DNA from 4 places in the Cytobacillus spartinae genome. Region 1 is predicted to be linked to each of the others. Evidence: riboswitches for the same ligand, from Rfam matches in the RefSeq annotation. Region 1 holds a riboswitch; each other region holds the start of a gene.

What was found. Region 1 has a riboswitch for cyclic di-GMP ahead of ACFYKX_RS08820 (hypothetical protein). Riboswitches for the same ligand answer to the same signal wherever they lie in the genome.
Region 2: linked by a shared signal. The riboswitch ahead of ACFYKX_RS03160 (DUF192 domain-containing protein) and the one ahead of ACFYKX_RS08820 (hypothetical protein) in region 1 are both predicted to bind cyclic di-GMP.
Region 3: linked by a shared signal. The riboswitch ahead of ACFYKX_RS25875 (hypothetical protein) and the one ahead of ACFYKX_RS08820 (hypothetical protein) in region 1 are both predicted to bind cyclic di-GMP.
Region 4: linked by a shared signal. The riboswitch ahead of ACFYKX_RS13615 (HD-GYP domain-containing protein) and the one ahead of ACFYKX_RS08820 (hypothetical protein) in region 1 are both predicted to bind cyclic di-GMP.

The regions. Positions count from the first base shown of each region.
Region 1 covers NZ_JBIACK010000003.1:175,692-181,022, forward strand. The annotation lists gene ACFYKX_RS08805 (hypothetical protein) at 171-479, shown strand; gene ACFYKX_RS08810 (YkgJ family cysteine cluster protein) at 521-805, opposite strand; gene ACFYKX_RS08815 (hypothetical protein) at 802-2,157, opposite strand; gene ACFYKX_RS08820 (hypothetical protein) at 2,161-3,180, opposite strand; cyclic di-GMP riboswitch class I at 3,293-3,376, opposite strand; gene ACFYKX_RS08825 (nitroreductase family protein) at 3,546-4,130, opposite strand; gene ACFYKX_RS08830 (siderophore ABC transporter substrate-binding protein) at 4,199-5,179, opposite strand; gene ACFYKX_RS08835 (iron ABC transporter ATP-binding protein) at 5,242-5,331, opposite strand, start outside.
Region 2 covers NZ_JBIACK010000001.1:639,937-645,267, reverse strand. The annotation lists gene ACFYKX_RS03170 (DUF6449 domain-containing protein) at 1-1,532, shown strand, start outside; gene ACFYKX_RS03165 (RNA polymerase sigma factor) at 1,569-2,102, shown strand; cyclic di-GMP riboswitch class I at 2,467-2,555, shown strand; gene ACFYKX_RS03160 (DUF192 domain-containing protein) at 2,623-3,018, shown strand; gene ACFYKX_RS03155 (Flp family type IVb pilin) at 3,015-3,194, shown strand; gene ACFYKX_RS03150 (A24 family peptidase) at 3,291-3,809, shown strand; gene ACFYKX_RS03145 (TadE/TadG family type IV pilus assembly protein) at 3,806-4,189, shown strand; gene ACFYKX_RS03140 (pilus assembly protein TadG-related protein) at 4,204-5,121, shown strand; gene cpaB (Flp pilus assembly protein CpaB) at 5,131-5,331, shown strand, end outside.
Region 3 covers NZ_JBIACK010000022.1:35,521-40,851, forward strand. The annotation lists gene ACFYKX_RS25870 (TrlF family AAA-like ATPase) at 1-2,287, shown strand, start outside; cyclic di-GMP riboswitch class I at 2,408-2,490, shown strand; gene ACFYKX_RS25875 (hypothetical protein) at 2,565-5,009, shown strand; gene ACFYKX_RS25880 (hypothetical protein) at 4,969-5,307, shown strand.
Region 4 covers NZ_JBIACK010000006.1:77,271-82,601, reverse strand. The annotation lists one part of gene ACFYKX_RS13625 (IS3 family transposase) at 1-243, opposite strand, end outside; gene ACFYKX_RS13620 (GNAT family N-acetyltransferase) at 693-1,202, shown strand; cyclic di-GMP riboswitch class I at 1,303-1,384, shown strand; gene ACFYKX_RS13615 (HD-GYP domain-containing protein) at 1,464-2,462, shown strand; gene ACFYKX_RS13610 (S41 family peptidase) at 2,631-4,085, shown strand; gene ACFYKX_RS13605 (PDZ domain-containing protein) at 4,626-5,331, shown strand, end outside.

The DNA.
Region 1 (5,331 bases):
GTTTATAATTGATCAATCTATTAATATATAATTTAAAGGTAACATCTTTATAACTAGAAAGCTAAACATCTTCCTTAAAAGGTGGCAAATACTAATAAATCCTATACTAGTTGCAAATAAAGTTAAACCGTTTAAAATGGATATAGAGTAAATGAGAGGAAAGATATAAAATGATTAATAAAGCTGATGTGATCGAGAGATTAGGTACGCTAGTGGGAAAAGAAGTAACTAGTGAGAACCTTCATGAAGCTCTTTTTTGTGAGGACAAACATCAAAAAATTCGACGTCGCTTCCATGTTGGTAGCCACACATACGTACAATATAAAGTTAAGATAGATGAAAATAGTGATTCTCAGGCCTTTGTTGATCTTAGAATTCCCGGTAACCCGAATACCTTTAGAGTCAATCTCGAGGAAAGGGACGGACAGCTAGTCTTTCACTCTAATCCAAACCCTAGAATTAGTTATTCATATTTATAAGAAAAAAGGAAAGGACTTCTTACGGCAGAAGTCCTTTCCTTTTACTGATTTAACACAACTCTATACTTCAAGTCTATCCCCAGACGTTCCTGCAATTCATTACAGGCTTTAGCATTCTGCTCGAAAAATTCTTCTTTACTCATAAAGCTCGAGAAGATTTCTTCATAGGCTTGATTAATTCTACATAATAAAGGCCTATTTTCATAGATGCTACACCTGTTATTCACAAGCATTTTGCAAATACCGTTTTCGTTATATTCCTCCAAGAAATCAATGCCTTCTATGGAAGAACAACATGCTCCACACTCCGTACATGGAAATGTCATAGCTCTAACACTTCATCACTAAGCATAAAATCATTGAATTCATCGAGTGTGTCGTATTTGAATGTGATGTTCAATCCATTTGCTAACGAGACAATTGCTTGTTCTGTAAATGTGGTGTCCACAACCGCAAGATCTACTACCTTTTTAAGTTCCACAAGCGTTTCTTGATAATCACTATAGTAAGCGATAAGAATTTTCTCCTCTTCTCTTACCTGTTGAATGATCATCTTAGAAAGCGTTTCAGCTTTCGCACGTGCTTCCTTAGCTAAAGCTAAATCCTCTCTAGCATTCGTAAAAACTTTATATAACTGCTTCATCCCCATAAGCGCTACGGTACCAGCTAGGGCTGCTCCTACTGGGCCAAAAAGAGCAGCACCAGCAGCTGTCATGATAATTCCAGAAAAACAGCTAAGTGCATTACTCCCAAGCCCTTCAACAAATTCCTCTGTTGATATTTTGCCAGATAAGTATTTATACGTTAGTTCTGTCATGTTTACAGCAGAGCTTGCTAGAGCAGATGCAACATTCCCCGACATTAATACACTGTTTTTTCCCACGTACTTTAATCCATAAGCAACTCCACTAACAACAGCTCCTCTAGCGGCACTATTAGCAGCAGCTTTTCCGGTCTCTTTGACACAGAAATCTCCTTTGTAAACACCGTGGATTGTATTCATAGTTCCACCAACAAATGCTCCAGCAAGTGCACCACCTAGCATGGCATTTTTAGCACCTGATAAGAACTCAGCTGTATTACTTTTAAAAGCATATGAGTCAGGATTCTCAGCAGCATATTTTGCTTCATTATGGGTTGTCCCACCACTTTTAATATCATCATGTTGAAGCTGTCCCTTAATTGAACCGTGTGCATCTTTATAATCTTGAGCATAGACACTGCCAGAATTCATGCGTTTCTCAACTAAATCATTAACCTTAGCTTCATGCTCGACATTAACTAGACGGTCCATCCCATTATATTTTGAGTCAGCAACCGCCCGTGCTAAATTACTTGCTTTGTCAGAAGACTTTGCTTGAATTTCTCTTAAGATGTCACCACTTTTGTTGCGTATAAGAATATCCGCTTCGTGATGTGGCATTCCAAGCTGATCAGTGGTAATTGCTCTAAGCATGCTTCCCGCTTTAGCTGCATTTACATTAAATTTAGTAGACTCAATGATTTCAAACATCCGTCCCTGTGTAAAATCGCTCGAACAATTCATATATTGTTTCGCTACTTTTACAAGCTGATCATTACCGGCTACCGTCTCTATTAATGCATTGCCTTGTCGTTCAACCGTTTCACTCACAATTTGGGAAGCAATAAAATCAATATCAGATTGTCTTAGCGCCATCGGTTAATTTCCCTTTAAATCTGTAACCGCTTTTTTCTTTGCTGTGATGACAGATTGTAAATTTCCAACTAGTTGGCCTTTTTCATCCAGGATTGTTGTATTTAGAACATCTCTCATAATAATCGCTAATTTATAGTTTGTATGAATAATGGACTGTTCTTCAGTTGAGTAGTTTCTGAAATCTAACCCCTTTTGGCTAATCACTGATTTCATCTTATAAATGTAATCCATAAATAACTTATTTGTACTTTCTGCTAAATCTTTCATGCTATTAGTTGTCGAACTAATTTGATTCATGACATTTTTAGCAGCGCTCAGTTTTTCAACTTCTGTATTCACTTCAGCCTTTTTCGCATACATTTCATGTAGCTTTTTCTCCGTTGTGGATGCAAAAATTAAACTTCCAATGGCTAATGCTGGTGCGAGTGCGATTCCACCTAGAACCATTGTTCCACCAGCAATTCCTAAACCACCTGCACTTAAAGCTCCTCCACCAAGGAAGGCTAGTGTAGCATTTTGAGCAGCAATTCCACTTAAAGTAGCGATTGCTGTACCTGTTGATGCTGCAGCAAATGTTGTAGTTGCTCCTACAGCTCCCATAGCGGCGAGACCTCCACCAGCTATTGAAGCCACACCTGCAGTCAAGACTTGTCCAGCCTTAACTACTTGTTTTTCAATATTAAGGACAAATTGTTCAATATCTTGGTTCGTAACAAATTCATCCGTTACAGCTTTATTAGAAAAATTAACATTCTTAATTTGTTTAAATTCATTAACAAAGTCTTTTATCGAACCATCTAGAATTTCTAGCTTTAATAATCCATATTCCTCAAAATTTGAATTGGTTTGATCTCGACTCGTTTCAAATTGGTTATAGGCGTTTTTATATCTTGACTCTAACTGCTCAGCGATTTGTTTTGTTTCTTTCATATTTTGATAAGAATCATACCCTTTTTTACCTGCGACAGCTGCTGAAGCGGCTGCTGCTCCTGCTACAATCAATGGAATGAACGGTAATGGCATAGGAACTCCTGCTTTCTATTAATTTTTTGTAGTATTTAGCGAATAACCTAATTTTGAAGCCTCTAAACACAAAAAACGCCCTATAGAAAAATAGGACGCACAATGTAAAATAAATTGCAACTGGCTGGCGTATCAATAAGAATTAGCCCCTATAGTTTTGCGTCCTACCTTTTCAAGTAGTTTGCCAATTATTAAATTAGGTATTAGTAACTACCTTAATAGTAAGTCCTTTTGACTATTTTGTAAATAAACTTCATTGTTTTTTCAAAATATTTTGTATTCTATTAATATAGATATAAAAAGGATATATCGTACCACTTCATCTTACACTTTTTAGTACATATTTTTATATTAATATATCACTTCTAGGCCTCTGCACCCTCAAATACTTCTACACGATCAATAATAACCGTTTTATCTTCAATGGCTGTTCTTGGTCTTGCTTCTGGAATAGCATCTGGATAGCCTATTTGAATCATTCCTACAATCTTCTCTCCAGGTTTAACACCCATTTTTTCTCTGAAATAAGGGGAGTGGATAAACGGACTCGTCTTCCATATCGTACCGATTTCCTTTTCCCAAGCTGCAAGTTGTAAATTTTGGATAAAGGTACATACAGCAGCATAATCCTCTTCCCATTCTTTTTGACGTGGATCCTCTGGCATCACTACAAGTAAATGTACTGGTACTTTCATAATGTTTCCGTGAATCATTTCTGGAGTTTGTTTTTTGCCACCTTTGACTGGGTTATGAATGATAGCATCTGCAAGCTTCTCACGCCCTTCCTCCATAAAAAGAACAAATCTCCAAGGCTCACGAAGTCCATGATTAGGAGCCCATGCAGCAATGTTGAGTAGTTCAAACAGAACCTCCTTAGAAATGGCATCACTTTTAAAACGTTTAATCGATCTACGTTCTTTAATCACTGTGGCAATATTGTTATTTGACATAAATAAATTCTCCTTGTTTTTCGTATTATAAAAGGATTCATAACGACTGCTATGAATCCTTTAATGTATTATTTTAACGCTGCTTCAATTTCCGCAACTTGTTGAGCAACAGAAGTTAAACCGCCACCAGCAATGTACCATAGGGCTGGATCCAAGTAGATGATTTTACCATTCTTTGCAGCGTTTGTTTTATTTACAAGTTCATTGTCAAACATGTCAGCTGCTGTTCCGTTTCCTTCAACTACTGCATCGCGATCAACAACAAATAGATAGTCAGGGTTCGTTTCTGCAATGTATTCAAACGTTACGCTCATACCATGAGTAGAAGCTTCGATGTTTTCATCAGCTGGTTTCACTCCGAATACATCGTGAAGAATTCCAAACCGAGAACCAGGGCCATATGCACTTAACTTCCCACCAGTAGTTAATGTAACTAAACCTTTTTTGTCATCTGCGGCTGTAACAGCTTTTAACGAATCAATAGCTTCATTAATCTTTGCAAGTTCAGTTTCTGCTTCTGCTTCTTTACCAAAGATTTCTGCTAATGTATTTACATTATGAGTAAACGATTCCATGTATTTTGCGTTGTCTACACCAACAAATACTGTTGGAGCAATCTTGTTTAATTCTTCATATGCAGCTGATTGTCTACCAGAAATTAAAATTAAATCTGGCTCCATCCCATAAATGGCTTCAAAGTCTGGCTCCTTTAAACTACCTACATTTTCATATTCTTCTCCAGCAAATTTCGAAAGGTATTTAGGGAATGTTCCACCTTGAGGAACTCCATCCACTTCAACACCAAGCTTATCTAAAATATCTAGTGCACCAAAGTCAAAAACAACAACTGTTTCAGGATTCTTTTGTACTACTGCTTCACCTAAATCATGTTTAATGGTTAATTCTTCTGGCTCAGCTGCCGCTTGTTCTGACTCAGTTTTTGTTTCCGCTCGTTCATTGCTTGCTTCCTCAGTATTGTCTGAACCACAAGCTGCTAAGAACATCACTAGCATTGCAGTAAATAAAGTTAATAACAGATTTTTCTTCATTTTCTTTCACTCCTATAAAGTTTTTATATGTTTAAATTATTTTTAATAATGTAATCCCTTAGTTAAGCGAAATACACACAGATCCGATTTCCATCAATTTGATTGATTTGAAAATCCATCTCATAAACTTCTTTTAGTACTTCATTTGAGAT
Region 2 (5,331 bases), on a different contig from region 1:
TGATCCTCATTAACATCATTGTTTATATGGGTGCTGTATTTATTGGGATGGTTACTGGTTTATCCATTGTACATGGCGCACTAACCTATATTTTCTTATTGCTACCATTAGGATTGCTTGTGTTAATCACTGCTAACTTACAGTACTTTTTGTATGGATTCCCACAAGACTACTTTTTAAATAGCAAGATGGAGTACTTCTCACCATTAGTTATTACTGAGCAATTAAATCATCAAAAAGTAGAGCCATTGGTCATTTGGCTGTATCTTATGGTTTCTATCGTCCTTTATGGATTATCTGTATTTCTATATAAAAAGAGAAAGCTTGAAGCTGTATCCCAGGCGCTTGTTTTTCCAATTTTACAACCTATTTTTAAATTTGGAACAACTTTTTGCTCCGCATTTTTAGTGGCATTATATCTTGGTGAAACACAAAATCAGTCTTTCGCTTGGTTAATAGCAGGGTACATTATTGGGTCATTTATTGGATATATCGTTGCTGAAATGGTCCTGCAAAAAACATGGAGAGTTTTTGGTAGTTTTAAAAGTTACTTCATTTATGTGGGTGCGTTAGCTATCATTCTTGTTGCTTTACACCTTGATGTTACGAAATACGAAGATAAAGTACCTGAACGATCAGAAATAAAAAGCGTTCACTTAAGTGAACATGCCTATTATTACTACAGTTCGGACTACCAAATCGATAAATTATCACTAGAAGAAGATCAAAACATCAAATTTGTCCAAGAATTTCATAAAGCAATCATTTCTAATAAAAATGATGTAGAAAATGAGTCGAGAAATGGAAGAGCATTTTTTGCTTATGAGCTTGAGAACGGCAAAAATCTCGTTCGTGAATATTATATTAACAAAGAATTATACAAAGAATTTATCAAGCCTATTCACGAGTCCATTGAGTATAAAGAAGCAAACAATGAGATTTTTCGCCTGAAAGAAGATGTTGAATTTATCAGCTTTAACCCTGCAGGTCCAACTGGTCGACATGCGGTTATTTCAGAACCAGAAGATATTAATGAAGTAATATCGATCTTAAAGGATGAAATCTACGCAGCATCTTATGATGAGATGTACAACAATAAAGGCTTCCAATCTCATATTTCTATGAAAATTGATGACCAACATGGAATGGACATCCTGTTTAAGCCTTCCTATAAAAAGTTAGAAGCTTGGCTGAAAGAAAAGGGATTGGCTGAAAAGGCAATGGTCGTTGAAGAGGACATTTCACATGCCTTAGTAGTAGAGGTAAGTAAACTAGAAATGGATAAGCCTGAGTACGCTTACTCCAATGAAGAGATTTTTAACAAAATGATGAAAAGCTCGGATGTGTTAGAGCTTAAGGATAGAAATGAATTGCAAATTGCTATGGATCAATCCATTGACTACTACATGGTAGAAAATGAAAGAAAAAAGAGGTATTTAGTCGCATTCTATTTTAAAAACGAAAACTACCCAGTTATACGCTCATTTGAAGATGAGTTTGCACCTGATTTTGTAAAACAATTTTTTCAATAAAATATAAAGAAAAGGTTTAGAAGGGAGGGAGCAGGTTTGGCTGAAAATCGTATGACTATGGATATAGAAGAAATTTGTTCATTGTATAGTCAACGTCTGTTTCATGTTGCTTATAGTATAACAAGAGATCACCATCATGCTCAGGACGTGGTTCAAGATACGTTTATTAAAGCGTATCAAAAATTAGATACTCTGGAGGATCACAGCAAAGTTGGAGCTTGGCTATCATCAATCGCTACTAGAACGGCCATCGATTATGTAAGAAAAGAAAAGCGTAAGAGTGAAGTTTTCTTAGAAAATTCTATAGTAGAATCAAATCAGCTACATTTTAGTTCAAGCCAGGATGTTGAAAAAGAGGTCGAATTAGCGCTTTTTGAGGAAGAAATACAGCATGTAATTAACAACTTATCTACGGACCAGAAAAATGTCTTCCTGCTCAAAATAAAGGCCGGACTAAAGGAAAAAGAAATCGCGGAAAAACTTAAGCTTAAACAAGGTACGGTAAAAACCAATTTATATCGAGCAAAGAGACATTTAAAGTCAATGATGGTGGAGAGGAGTTTGGCATAATATATTTAGAGATCAACTCGATGAGAGTTGGTCTTTTTAATATGTTCATTCTTCCAATATTTGAGAGATAGTATGTTTGTCCCAGAGGAAATAAAGTCAATTTTTTAACAAATAGAGCTTTGGTTATACCCATTTAAAAGGTTAATAAAAACGTCATATTTCGCAGAATATATACATCTATTAGCACTAGTTTTTTTAAAAAACCAGGAAATATTACAGGGGTCACTCTGTCTTAATAGGACTATAGAAGTATATATTTGCTGAATTTTCTAAAAATAAATAAGTCAAAAGCCGGATTGTCGATTTGTGTTGGTAAATTTATCATTTAGTTAAGAGATCAGTCGGATAAATAAAAAAAGCTGAATCTCGATAAAGGCAAAACTGATGAAAGTCAGTGACGCAAAGCTACAGGGGCTAAGGTGCAATCTAGCACTAGGCCAGCCAGTTACCGAAAGATTTAGGGAGTAGTCTGTCTACTTTTCACTAAACCCCCTTTCGGTAAAGGCAGGGGTTATTTTTGTTGGAGAAAAGAGGTGAAAAAGTAATGAGACTAATGAACCTGGTGAACGATCAGCAAATCGCGAATCGCGTAGGACAAGCATACAGCTTCCACAAGAGGCTAGTCGGGCTAATGTTTACAAAATCGCTAGCACCAGGGAATGGTCTACATATTAAACCCTGCCGTTCCATTCATACTTTCTTTATGAATTACCCAATTGATGTGTTGTTTTTATCTGAAGAAAATGAAGTGATCGCATGCTTCGAACATTTTTCACCGCGAAAGATCGGAAAAGTAATCCACCGTGCAAGTTCTGTAGTAGAACTTCCAGCAGGAACGATTGAGAAAACAAACACCAAAGTAGGACATAAAGTGCAATTCAAAAAAAATGATGAAAAGGGAGCGAATTTAACATGATGAACAAATTAAAAGGACTAGTAGTAGAAGAGCAAGGTCAAGGGATGACTGAGTACGGATTAGTATTAGGAGTTATTGCAGTTGGTGTGGTAGCTACACTAGTTTTATTAAAAGAACAAATTCAGGCAATGTTTGATGAAGTATTGACTAGCGTCTCAACACGTGACGATTCATAAAAAATAGAAGAAGGTCTTGCGTTAATTAACGTAAGGCCTTTTTTAAAAGGTAGAATGCATTCACAGTGAGATTCTCTTATAAAGTGAGGGATCCTTATGATTTTTGATAGCTTGTTAATCCTCGTATTACTCATTTGTCTGATAACGGACATCAAATCTAGAAAAATATATAATAAGGTCATTTTTCCAGCTCTAATAGTAGCAATAATCTTACACGCCTTTGCCCCATTTGGTTCAGGGATCTTATTTTCTTTAACAGGCTTTGGGGTGGGTTTAGCCCTATTGTTAATTCCCTATTTAATGGGTGGAATGGGTGCTGGAGACGTGAAGCTTTTAGCTCTAGTCGGGGCTTTAAAAGGAGCTATGTTTGTAATGACCACTGGCATTTACATGGCAATAATAGGAGCCCTTATTGCACTATTCGTTATCATGTTTAGAAAAGGTGCTCTAAGACGTCTTAAATCGATTGTATATACTGTTTCCAGTTACAAACATGGGATTAAGATACCACTTGCTCTAGATAAAGATGCACTACAAACAACTTATCCTTATGGTGTAGCAATTGCTGGTGGAGCATTCATGAGTTTACTAGCAAAAGGGTGGTTGATTTTATGATAAAAGACGAAAAAGGTCAGTCCCTAGTAGAAATGGCACTTTTACTACCATTATTGTTACTATTGTTGACTGGTATTTTTGACTTTGGGAGAATTTTATACTCTTATACGCATCTTCATTTAGCAACACAAGAAACGGTTCGGTTAGGTGGTTTAGGGAAAAATGATGCTGAAATCTCTGAGTTTGCTAGAAATTATATTCACTTAGGAAACCCTAACTTACTACAGATAACCATCTCTCCAAACGACACAAATCGTCAGTCTGGTGAATATATGACAGTGACATTGGATTACCCAGTTGATATCATCACTCCGTTTGTTTCAACTTTTTTTCCTACTCCTTTTATATTGTCTACCGAATCTACGATAAGAGTGGAATGAGAGGAGTTTTACACATGAAGAAACTCTTAAGGCAATTGATTCGAAGAGAAGAAGGGAACGTTATCTTACTAGTGTCTTTGTCATTTATGGGCTTATTAGTGATGGTAGGTCTTGTAATTGATGGCGGGACCATGTATATGACAAAAAGCCATTTGCAAAAAACAGCCAATGCAGCTGTTTTATCTGGCGCACAAGAGTTAACTAACCGAGAAGATTCGGTTAGAGAGGTAGTAACTGAGGTGCTAAAATCTCATCAGGAAGAAACAAGTATACAGGAACTTTCCATCACGATGGGGAAGCGTGTAGAAATAGAGTTAAAGAAGACAGTACCTCTTTCATTTTCGAAGTTATTCGGCTTTAATAGTTTAGATGTACATAGCAATGCGGCTGCTGAACTGCGTGTAATGGCTAGAGCAATAGGTGCAGCACCACTCGGTATAGATGATTCGATTGCTCTTGAATTCTATAAGAAATATCAATTAAAAGTTGATTCAACCGGGGTTGAGTATGGAAATTTTGGCGTTCTGGCTCTTGGGGGTCCAGGGGCTAATACCTATGAAGAAAACTTAAGGAAAGGGTATAACCAAGAAATTTCTGTAGGGGATATTATTGAAACCCAAACTGGTAATATAGCTGGAAAAACAAGAGCTGCAGTAAAAGAACGCGTAGATGGATGTCTCCATACGGAAACTAGTATTTATGATCGAAATTGTTCTAGAATCATCCTAATTCCGACTTATACACCGTATGAACATGACACAAACCAGATGAAAAGCATAAAGATTACTGGTTTTGCCTACTTTTACATTACTGACCCGATGGACTCTAAGGATACTTCTATAACTGGCATGTTTATAGAAAGGGCAGGTACTGGATTTGAAGGGAGTAATGGTTTAAGTAAAGGTGCTTTTGCAATCAGATTAACAGAGTAGGTGACTTTAATGAAATCGAAATTAATCATGTTTATTGCACTCTTAATGGGAGTTTTTACCACCTTTTTGTTTTTCAATTACATGAAAAAATTTGATACAACAGCTGTTATAAACGAAAACACGGTTGAGGTACTCGTGGCAAAGGAAGCCATTAAAGAGAATCAGAGAATTACATCCTCGATGGTAGAGTTAGCTCAATTGCCAAAGGAC
Region 3 (5,331 bases), on a different contig from region 1:
TCAAAATAAAAAGATCTTTGAGAATAACGTATTCACAATTGTTGCTAATAAATCTACTGATGGAGCTTCTGGTGTTAGAGAAAATTCTATGCAAATAGAACAGCGAAAAATTTATCAGTTCGCTGATGCTGTCTTTTCAAGTAGACCTGTAGATAGGGATTTTTTTCTTGGTAAAGCGTCAAATCATTCGAAAGAAAAAATAATAGAAAACTATGGCTCGCTGAAACCATGTATTCATGGTTCAGATGCACATAAAATAGAAAGAATATGTAAACCAGAATTGAATAGATATACATGGATCAAGTCGGATCCCACGTTTAATGGGTTATTACAGATTATTCACGAACCAGAAAAAAGAGTTACCATACAGGAAAATAACCCTGATTTAAAATCGGATTACAATATTATTAATTCAATTAAATTTCTTGATAGCAACGAGTTTACTTCTACAGAGATCAAGTTGAATTCTGGATTGAACACAATAATTGGAGGTAAATCTTCTGGTAAATCGCTACTTCTATACAAAATAGCACAAGCAATTTCTACAGATGAATTAGAAACTCGGATGATGGATGATAATTGGAAGAATCCATATTCATCCAGTTTTATAGAAGGTTTAAAATTTCAAGTTAACTGGAGAAATGGAGATTCTTCTAATAATTTTTCTGAAAGTAAAGGTAAAGTTACATATATTCCACAAATGTATATAAATTCTTTATCAGAGGAAACAGCTAATAAAGATCTACAGAAAAAGATTGTAGAAATTTTAATGCAAAATGAAGCTCATTCGAGGTTCTTCACAGAAAAACGAGAGCAAATAAAAAATTTCTCTAAAGAAATCAAATTTGATATTGGACGATTATTTGAGAAAATTCAGGATTTAATTACAAATGAAGAAAAAATCAAAAGTGAAGGAAATAAAGAGGCACTCCAAAAAGAATATGACAAACTTCAAAAACTGATAGATGAGAGAATTAAATCTTCCAACATATCACCAAAGGGTGAATTGGAAATGAAACAATTCGAAAACGAAAAGAAAGAAATTCAGAATTTAATCAGAGAAAATATTCAAAATAACGAAAAAGGCATAACTGCTTCAAGAGAATTAAATTCTTTGGTTTCATATTTTAATAGTAGTATAAAGGACTTATCTATAGGGTTACCTCATGAATATTTAGAGCTTACGGATAAGTTAAGTATTCAAGTAAATAAGGCTTTTGTGAATACGCTAAATGAATTTGATATTAAGAGTAAAGCATATTTAGAGTGGAAAAAACTTCAGGATGAAAAGATTGTGTCAATTGAAGAAAAGCTAAAGCCATATCAAGACAAATTAAAAGGTTTATCAGATATATCTCAGTATCAACAAAGTTTAAGTGAACAAGAAAAATTAATAAAGCAATTAGAGATATATGAGGGAACAAACAAGGAACTGAAGATTACTATTAACCAGATAAAAGAAGGGATATATTATACTTTTGAAAAATATTTAGAAATTCTATTAGAAATAAAGAACTATTTTGATGACAAAAATGAGTTCTCAAATTTGATTCTTAAAACTGATATTATCTTTGAAAATACGAAATTTGAGGAAAGCTTCTTATCGTTATTTAATAGGAGGGGAAAGATAAGTAACTTATTTCCAAATACAGAAGGTTTATTACTTTTTGATGAGAATGACCAATTTATATTTGAAATCGAGAATTATCTTGATAAATTGAAACATATTTGTGATTCGATTATAGAAACTGATGAGTCGAAATTAAAACTTCGAAAATCATTTACAAAACAAGATGCCGTAGAGCATTTGTTTAATACAGGACAGACAAAAATTGTTTTTGATTTCCTAAAGGACGGAGATAGTTTAAATCAAATGTCGCCGGGCAAACGAGGTTTAGTGCTTTTAGAGTTATTCTTAGAAATGAGTGATGAGAAGCACCCTATCTTGATTGATCAGCCAGAGGATAATCTAGATAACAGAACAATTAGCAAGGATCTTGTTGATATATTGAAGAGAAAAAAAGATACAAGACAAATCATAATTGTAACTCATAATGCAAATTTAGTAGTATTAACAGATTCGGAAAATGTAATCGTAGCAAATCAAGATGGCCAGCTTATAGAAAATGCCAATCATAGATTTGAATATTTGACTGGTGGAATAGAATGTGATTTTAAGGAACATGATATTAGAATCGACGGTAAAGGTATAAAAACACATGTTTGTGAAATACTTGAAGGTGGGAAAGAAGCCTTTGAAATACGGGAAAAGAAATATGGTTTTTAGTAGAAAATATATAATTCTCAATGCAGTAAAGGAAGCAATATTAGATGTTTATTTTTTACAGCCACTATCCAATTCATAATATTTATAGTAACATTTTAGTAGGAATTAATTACTATAAAATTTCAATAATGGCAAACTACTTGAAAAAGTAGGACGCAAAACTAAAGGGGCTAATTCTGTGGAAATGCCAGCCAGTTGCAATTAATAAATTGAAACGCCCTTTTCTATGGGCGTTATTTTTTTACTATAACGAAAATACAAGAATAGAGGGAATTACATGGTCGTCTCAGTTGTAAGTAATCAATTTTATCAAGGAGAAGTTTCGATATATGAATCTGGAGATGTGTTTAATTTTTCTAACAAATCTATTGTAGGGACAAAAAGTTTTTATATTACGAACCAAGGAAGAGTCTTTGCTCACGATACAGGGGGGATTTTTGGTGAGGAACAATGTAAAGTCTATATAGGAAATATAGAGATTTCATTTAATGAGAATAATATTACATTATCAAATAGGGAAGTCGGAGCATTTTCATTTAATGTAACCTTATCTGATCAGGAATTTATTAATGTTTACGAAAAACTTCCTCAAAATAAACTAGTGAGTAAGAGTAATAGTAAAATATATAGTATTTGTAAATATAGAATTGGAAATGGAAAATTTGGAGATTATTTTACCTTTACAGATAATATTAAAATAGAGAAAAACAAACTTAAATTTTCTAAAGATTATTATATTGATGAAATTCCTTTTTATCGTATTAAGAGCATTGAGGATAAGGGCAAGTATATTACAATCTGTGGGGTCTTTTCTTTAAGAAATTCAACTATATATGAATTAAAGCTATATACTTTTGATGAAAAGTTTAAAAAAGAGGTTATAAATAATGTGAAGAATTATAATCAGAATATATTTAATCTAGTTGGAGACGTTTCTGAAATCTTTATGACTAGTTTAACGGCGACTATTTCTGATAGATTTGTTACTGATAAAAGTATTGCAATTTGTTTTGACTCTAACACTATTTACCTAGTAGATGAACTTGAAAAGGAATGTTTAGTTACACTTAAAAGTTCTAAGGCAAAATCTTATTATAGTAAAATTGACAATAAAATAGTGTTTGAATATGAAAATACTATTTATCAGTTGAGTATCTATGACGGTAGTAGTCTTAAAGAATATTTAGAGAAAAACTATATAAAAAACAGTAATAAATTGTTATGTAGAATGGGTAAATTAAGTGGTGTTTTAGATGGTGAATCCTTTAAAGGTGAAGAAGTAAGCATCATTTCAGAAGATTCAAAGGTCAAGTTTTATTTGAAAAGTAATTTTAAACTTCTAAATACGTTAGATATTAAAAAAATGGAAGTTCAAATAGATAGCAATAATGTCTTTATGATATCTAGAAATCAAATAGCTTTATTGAAAGTATTTGTAAAAAGTCATATAAAAGAGTTTTTTGCACAACAGAACAGTAGTTCATATATATTTGGGTACACTTCCAAGGATGAACCATTCTTTATCAAACAAGATGAAGACAAAATTTTGTTATCACAAAGCCCTTCTACAATTCATTATAAATATTTTAATGAAGAAATTACTGACATATCTATAATAAATTATGGAGAAAAGGACTCAATCTTTTCGGAAATTCAAATTACAACAATAGATGATAAGAAAAATTTAGTTATTAATGTCCCAAACACAATAATAAAAGATTTAATCTATAAAACTTACTATTATTCGAAAAACAAGTCATTGGAAATGATACCAGCAGAACAGATGTATTTGAGTTATAGCCGCCAAGTTAATGATTATATACTCTTTCATTACTTTGGGCAGATTTTTGCAATGTATCATGGTTTTAAAGAAATACAGAAAAGTGAAAAGAATATTGATTTAAAGAATGGGAAAATCATAAATTATTTATATTATTCTATACAAGCACTAAAAAAACATTTTGATACTGTATCAATATACCTTCCCTCTACGTTGGCAAATGAGGATGCAAATATTCTAAGAGATCAGTCAGTACATATACCTTATAAGAGTTTACAGCGTAATTTAATGAGCTTAACTAGCCAAATTAATCGTTCATTAAATGAGATTGAAAATTCAATTGCATCAGTTTCTTTTGTTCTAATTCCAAGGGAAGATTATACAAAAATAATTGACAAGAGAACAAAAGATGGGTATAAATTAGCAACTGGTATGGGAGTATTAGGATTTATGGCTACAGCTTTAAGTGGTGGTCTTGCTGCACCTTTCTTTCTTAGTGGAATTTTAACAGGTATTAATACAAGGTATTCTGATTCTTATGCAAAAGAGCAAGAGAAGATTAGAGAAAACAATGAAAAAAATAGAATAAGCTTTAGTGTTGATAAGATGACCGATTCTCTTGAACATCTTATTCAAACACTATTACCATATTATATTAATGAGACAAACAACTCTGTTTATCAAACATTCCAACAGCTTCATCAAATATATAAACCGCAACTTGAATCAAAAGAAGTTCAAAAGGAATTGTTTAATAAAATTACACAGTATTACACATATAAGCAATTACCGATTGACGATTCTGTTACAATAAAGAAAAAGGAATTAGTTGAATTAACACATCAAACAGTTAATTTAAGTAACCAATATCTAGAAAACTTTCAGAAGGAGGTAACGGGAAATGTTCCAAAATCCCTTCAGACAACAGCAACAATCAAATGATCCATTTGAAAACATGGGTAAAGTTGAGGAAATTCAATTAAGTGGAGGATCTGAAAATAATCCATTTACTAATCAGCAGAATCTTAATAACGTTAGTGAAAATAATTTAGTTGGTACACACGATGTTAATCCACATTATGTTCAAGATTATACAAGAAATGACGGTACTCATGTTGATGGTTATTGGAGAGATGGAGATGGAAATACTCACCATGACCTAACTGCTAGTGAAGGCGGAGGTTATGAGAGAACAAATCCTGATGGTGACCTAACCAATAATTTAGGATTTGATTTTTAAAAAAGAATTTAAAAACTAAAAAGT
Region 4 (5,331 bases), on a different contig from region 1:
AAACCTTTCAAAAGTTTCCCTCCATCTTGAAAGACAACGTTTAGGTTGATCTTTGCCTATTATCTCAAGGTTGAACCCATTTTCAATAAAGATTTGGGAAGGACCTTTCCCTAATTTATATTCTTGTACTGCTTTTATCTTAAATTCAGCTTTGTAAGAAATAGATTTATCAGATGCATTGATTATATTTGGATTCTTCTCTAGTTCTTTAATTTGAAATTCTGTATATATATTCTTGGCCATGATAATCCCCCGTTTTACGTATGAATTCATTATAAACGGGATTTTCTAATTAGATATAAAAAACCCCGAATAAGGGGCACCTTTTTTAATGGTGTCCGTTATTCGGGGTATAGTTCATTAATTCAGCTTAAGTCGTTTTTTGTGGCGGAGTGGTCCCTATTTTGTCGAATAATCGATAAATCCTAAAATTAGAAGAAAAATCATGATATTCGAAGAAAAAATTAAATTTCGATTGATAAAGAACAATTTTCAACGAATAATTAAAAGTTTGATGTTTATTACGAACTTATTTCATAAATCTAGCAACTTAATTTCAAACAAAATAAAAACCCACACTAAAAAAGTACGGGTTTGGGCATACTTCAAGCCTCATCTTACAATTTTTTAAGATATAAGTCTATGAATTATTTTTTTCTCCCCTATAATGAGACTTCAGAGGAGATGATAGCATGTTTACGATTAAAACAAATCGACTTGGATTTTTGCCGATGACAGCTGAGTCCATTGAAGCAGCTTTGAGCGGTCCTGCGGAATTTGAACATACTAGTCAGGTTAAAATACCAGAAGACTTTGTAAACAGCATTTATAGAGACCGCGTTTTTCCCATCAGGCTACAAAAGATAACAGCTAACCCCAAACTTATCCCGTGGTATGGATTCATCGTTGAACTCGAATCAAATACAGTAGTAGGTACAATAGGCTTTAAATCCTTACCAAATGAAAATGGACTAGTTGAGATAGGTTATGGAATCCACCATACATTCAGCGGAAAAGGGTATGCAACGGAGATGGCTAAAGGGTTAATTAGCTGGGCTTTCAAACAGCCAGGTGTTAAAGGTATAACTGCAACAGACGTACAAAAAGATAACTTTGCATCTATAAAAATATTAGAAAAACTCGGAATGACCGTAACGAATCAAAAAGTGACATCCATTGATTTTATACTCTATAAAGAATAGGAATCAATTCCTACAAATTTTGACAAAGTTTTTATTACTTTAAAGCATAATTTCGTGTAAAATTAAACTATTCGAGTTACTAAATGTTTTAAATTTATATATAGGACAAAGGCAAACCTATCGAAAGGTAGGGACGCAAAGCCACGGGTCTAAGGTTTTTCTATGATCGCCGGGTTACCGAAACAGATGGATTCTTAAACTTTCCTCCTCCTTTTTCGGGAGGATTTTATATTTTCACTGTAAAAGAAAGAAGGTATAACAATGAGAATGATTCATATCGACTCATATGATTATGATACGATGCAGCTGGCAAAGCCTGTATATGATTCGAGACGAAGAATCTTATTAGCAGCAGGTCGGTCCATTCATCCTACATACTTACAAAAGATAAAAGAATTGAATATTCGGAGCTTAATTGTTGAAGATGCTGAATCAGCAGGGATTACGCTTGATGAGATGTTAGACATGCCAACTTGGATGGACGCTATTAAACTTGTAGAAGAAGTGTACACCGAGGTAAAAAGAAACAAAAGCATCTCTCAGATTACGGTCAAGCGTATTCAAGAGTTTGTGGGCAAACTTCTGATGGAGGTACGAAATCGTCCGATTATTGTCCTTATTCCATCGACGGCACTAACCCCTGAATTGATTCCATATGCACATGCTGTAAATGTTGCTCTTTTATCGGTTCAAGTCGGAACAAAATTGAACTATAATATGATTCAACTAAGAGATTTAGCGATTGGGGCCCTTTTACATGATATCGGTAAGGTGATTGGAAATGAGGAAAATCATCCAACAGAAGGGTTTGAGCTTTTACGAAAAACGAGAGAATTAAAGGTTCTCACGACACATGTTGCCTTTCAACATCATGAGTCATTAGACGGAAGTGGATATCCGAGAAGAATTAGAGGCGAAGAATTCCTTGAAGTTGGCCAGATCGGTGGAATTGCTAATCTTTATGAAAATCTAATTTCAAAGGAAAAATACCCTCCTCATTTGGCAATGGAAATGATTATGACGAAGTCTGAAAATACGTATAGTCATGCTGTTGTACAGGCGTTTTGTAATGGGGTTCCCACTTATCCACCGGGTACAAAAGTTAAGCTCAATAACGGACAAGTAGGCATTGTTTATAAAATTGACCAAAACCTACATAGACCAACTGTCCGCATACTATCAACCATGGAAGAAATCTCACTTGCTGATCAACCGACACTAATGATTCAGGAAGTAGACCAATCAATTGAAACTGTGTAGAAACTTAATTTTCCTCATAACTCGTCCCATGCAATCATATAGTAGACTAACAAAGACATCCCACCTTTGGAGATGTCTTTTTAAATAAATCGGTTGCTACATACGCAAAAATTAGAGAATGGTAGGATAGAAACAAAAGCATTGGCCGAACGAACGAGGGGGAAAATCATGAATCGGAAATGGATCGCTCTTTTAATGACAGGCTCTCTGTTAACAGGAGCAGGTGGGACATATACGTATATGAAGTGGAATATGGACGAGGAAACTCGTTCTCAGCTAGAAGAACATACAGAGGATCAGAATGTGGGTTCTTCAGAGAATATTAATCTAGAAGATTTAGATAAGGTTGGCAAAGCATATGAACTTATTTTAAGCAGCTATGTGGAACAGGTGGAGCAAGAGAAGCTTGTTGAAGGTGCCATTCAAGGGATGCTCTCTACTCTTGAAGATCCGTATTCTGTTTATATGGATAAGGAAACGGCCAAGCAATTTAATGAAACATTGGAATCTTCTTTTGAGGGCATCGGAGCAGAGGTAAGTACGGTGGATGGAAAAATTATTATTGTTGCGCCGTTCAAGGATTCTCCTGCAGAAAAGGCAGGGCTTAAGCCGAATGATGAAATTTTATCCGTAGATGGCGAAAGCGTTGAAGGGCTTGATTTATATGAAGCGACACTTAAAATTCGTGGAGAAAAGGGAACGAAGGTAAAGCTAGAAATTGCTCGTAAAGGCTTGTCCGATCCTCTGACCATTGAAGTAAAAAGAGATGAAATTCCTCAAATTACCGTGTACAGTGATCTTAAAAAGCAAAGCGGCAAAAATATCGGATATTTAGAGATTACTTCCTTCTCTGAAGAAACAGCTAAAGAGTTTAAAACCGAACTCAAACGCTTAGAGAAAAAGGGAATGGATGGGTTAATAATTGATGTTCGTGGAAATCCGGGCGGGCTTTTATCCAGTGTTGAAGAAATTTTAAAGGAGTTTGTATCCAAAGAAAAACCGTATGTACAAATTCAAAAACGAAATGGCGAGAAGATGCGTTATTTCTCCAATCTTGAAAAAGACAAAGAGTATCCTGTTGCGGTTCTCATTGACCAAGGAAGTGCATCGGCATCTGAGATCTTGGCTGGTGCGTTAAAAGAAGCGGAAGGATTCAAACTGATTGGGGAAAGAACGTTTGGAAAAGGTACGGTTCAACAAGCAGTTCCTATGGGGGATGGAAGTAACATTAAGCTCACGCTTTTTAAATGGCTAACACCTGATGGCAACTGGATTCATAGAGAGGGAATCGAGCCAAATATGGAAGTAACTCAGCCTGCTATTTATCATACTCATCCTTTACAGATTGAAGAGCCATTGAAGAAGGATATGAATAATGAGCAGGTAATGAATGCCCAACAAATGCTTGATGGTCTAGGTTTAGCCCCTGGCCGCGAGGATGGATATTTTAGTGAGTCAACAGAAGTGGCAGTAAGAGCATTTCAACAGCAAAATGGTTTGAAAGTTACTGGGATGATTGATTCTAAAACTGCTGCTGCGTTAGAACAAGCTGTTATTCAAGAAATGAGAAAAGAACAAAATGATCTTCAACTACAGACGGCTATACGATATTTGTCGAGATAGTTCTCTACAACTCTCACATGTCTTTATTTAAGCGTTTATTTCATGTATAATGAACATATGATATGAAGAGAAGTGCGCGAACACTTCTCCAGCAACCTCACCGTAAGGGTGGTGGTTGTATAATAAGCTTTATTTTTTACTTAAACCACCCCTTTGCTTCCTACGGCGCGGGGTGGTTTTCTCGTTTTCTAGTATATTCTTCCGAAAAAAATAAGCACCTAATTCCCGTACTATTCCTCTCAAAATTTCTCGTAGAAATTCAAGAAATGTTTCCATCATTATCACCTCCTTCCCTCATTGGAAAGAAGACAACAACCAACCACCCTCACAATATTCAGTTGCAATTTCAGTTTATCACACTCTCTACCATGTCTTCTATAAAAATAAGAACATTTGTTCCTATTTACCTATAAAAAATAGTCTCCAAAATATTACAAAAATATTTATAATGCTTGTCACCTACTATATTTGGTAAAATAAAGGGTAATAGATATTTCGTTGAAATCTAGTAATAGATTCTGAGATAGAGGGTGACTTCAGATGGTGCAAGATTGGCTCATGCAGTTTTTAATCGGAACATTAAAAATATTGATTCATCCAGTATTCTACTGCCTGTTTTTTGCGGCGGCATTGATGGGTGTTGCGCGTGTAAAACGAGAGCGGAAGGACTTCCATGTAAGAGCAGAGAATGCTTACTTTGAATTAAGGCAGCTTCTCCCACTTGGTATCCTATTAGGATTAATCATCTCAGTAATTACAATCGGAGCAGGCATGGTCGTTCCGCTTGCAGCTATATTCCTTACCGGCTTCCTTACCATAGTAGGGGCCTTAACGACAAAAGTCAGAGTGTTATCGCCAGTGTACACGGTCGGATTCACGTTTTTTGCACTAATTTTCGTTAGTGGTCAAAATTGGCAAATCCCTCTTTTCCCAGAAATGATAGCTAGTTTAGATCAAAACCTATACCCTTCAGTTGCTGCTTTAATGGCCATTCTTTTAATCGGAGAAGGAGTCCTAATTTTAAGGAACGGTAAAAAAGGGACATCTCCTAAGTTAGTTAAAAGTAAACGGGGATTACGAGTAGGGGTTCATGAAGTAAAACGCCTCTGGATGCTACCAGCGTTTATTTTAATTCCTGGTGAAGCGTTACAATCTCAGTTGGAGTGGTGGCCGGTTTTCACAGCAGGTGGAAATACATATTCACTGTTATTAGTCCCTTTTGCGATTGGATTTCATCAACAAGTAC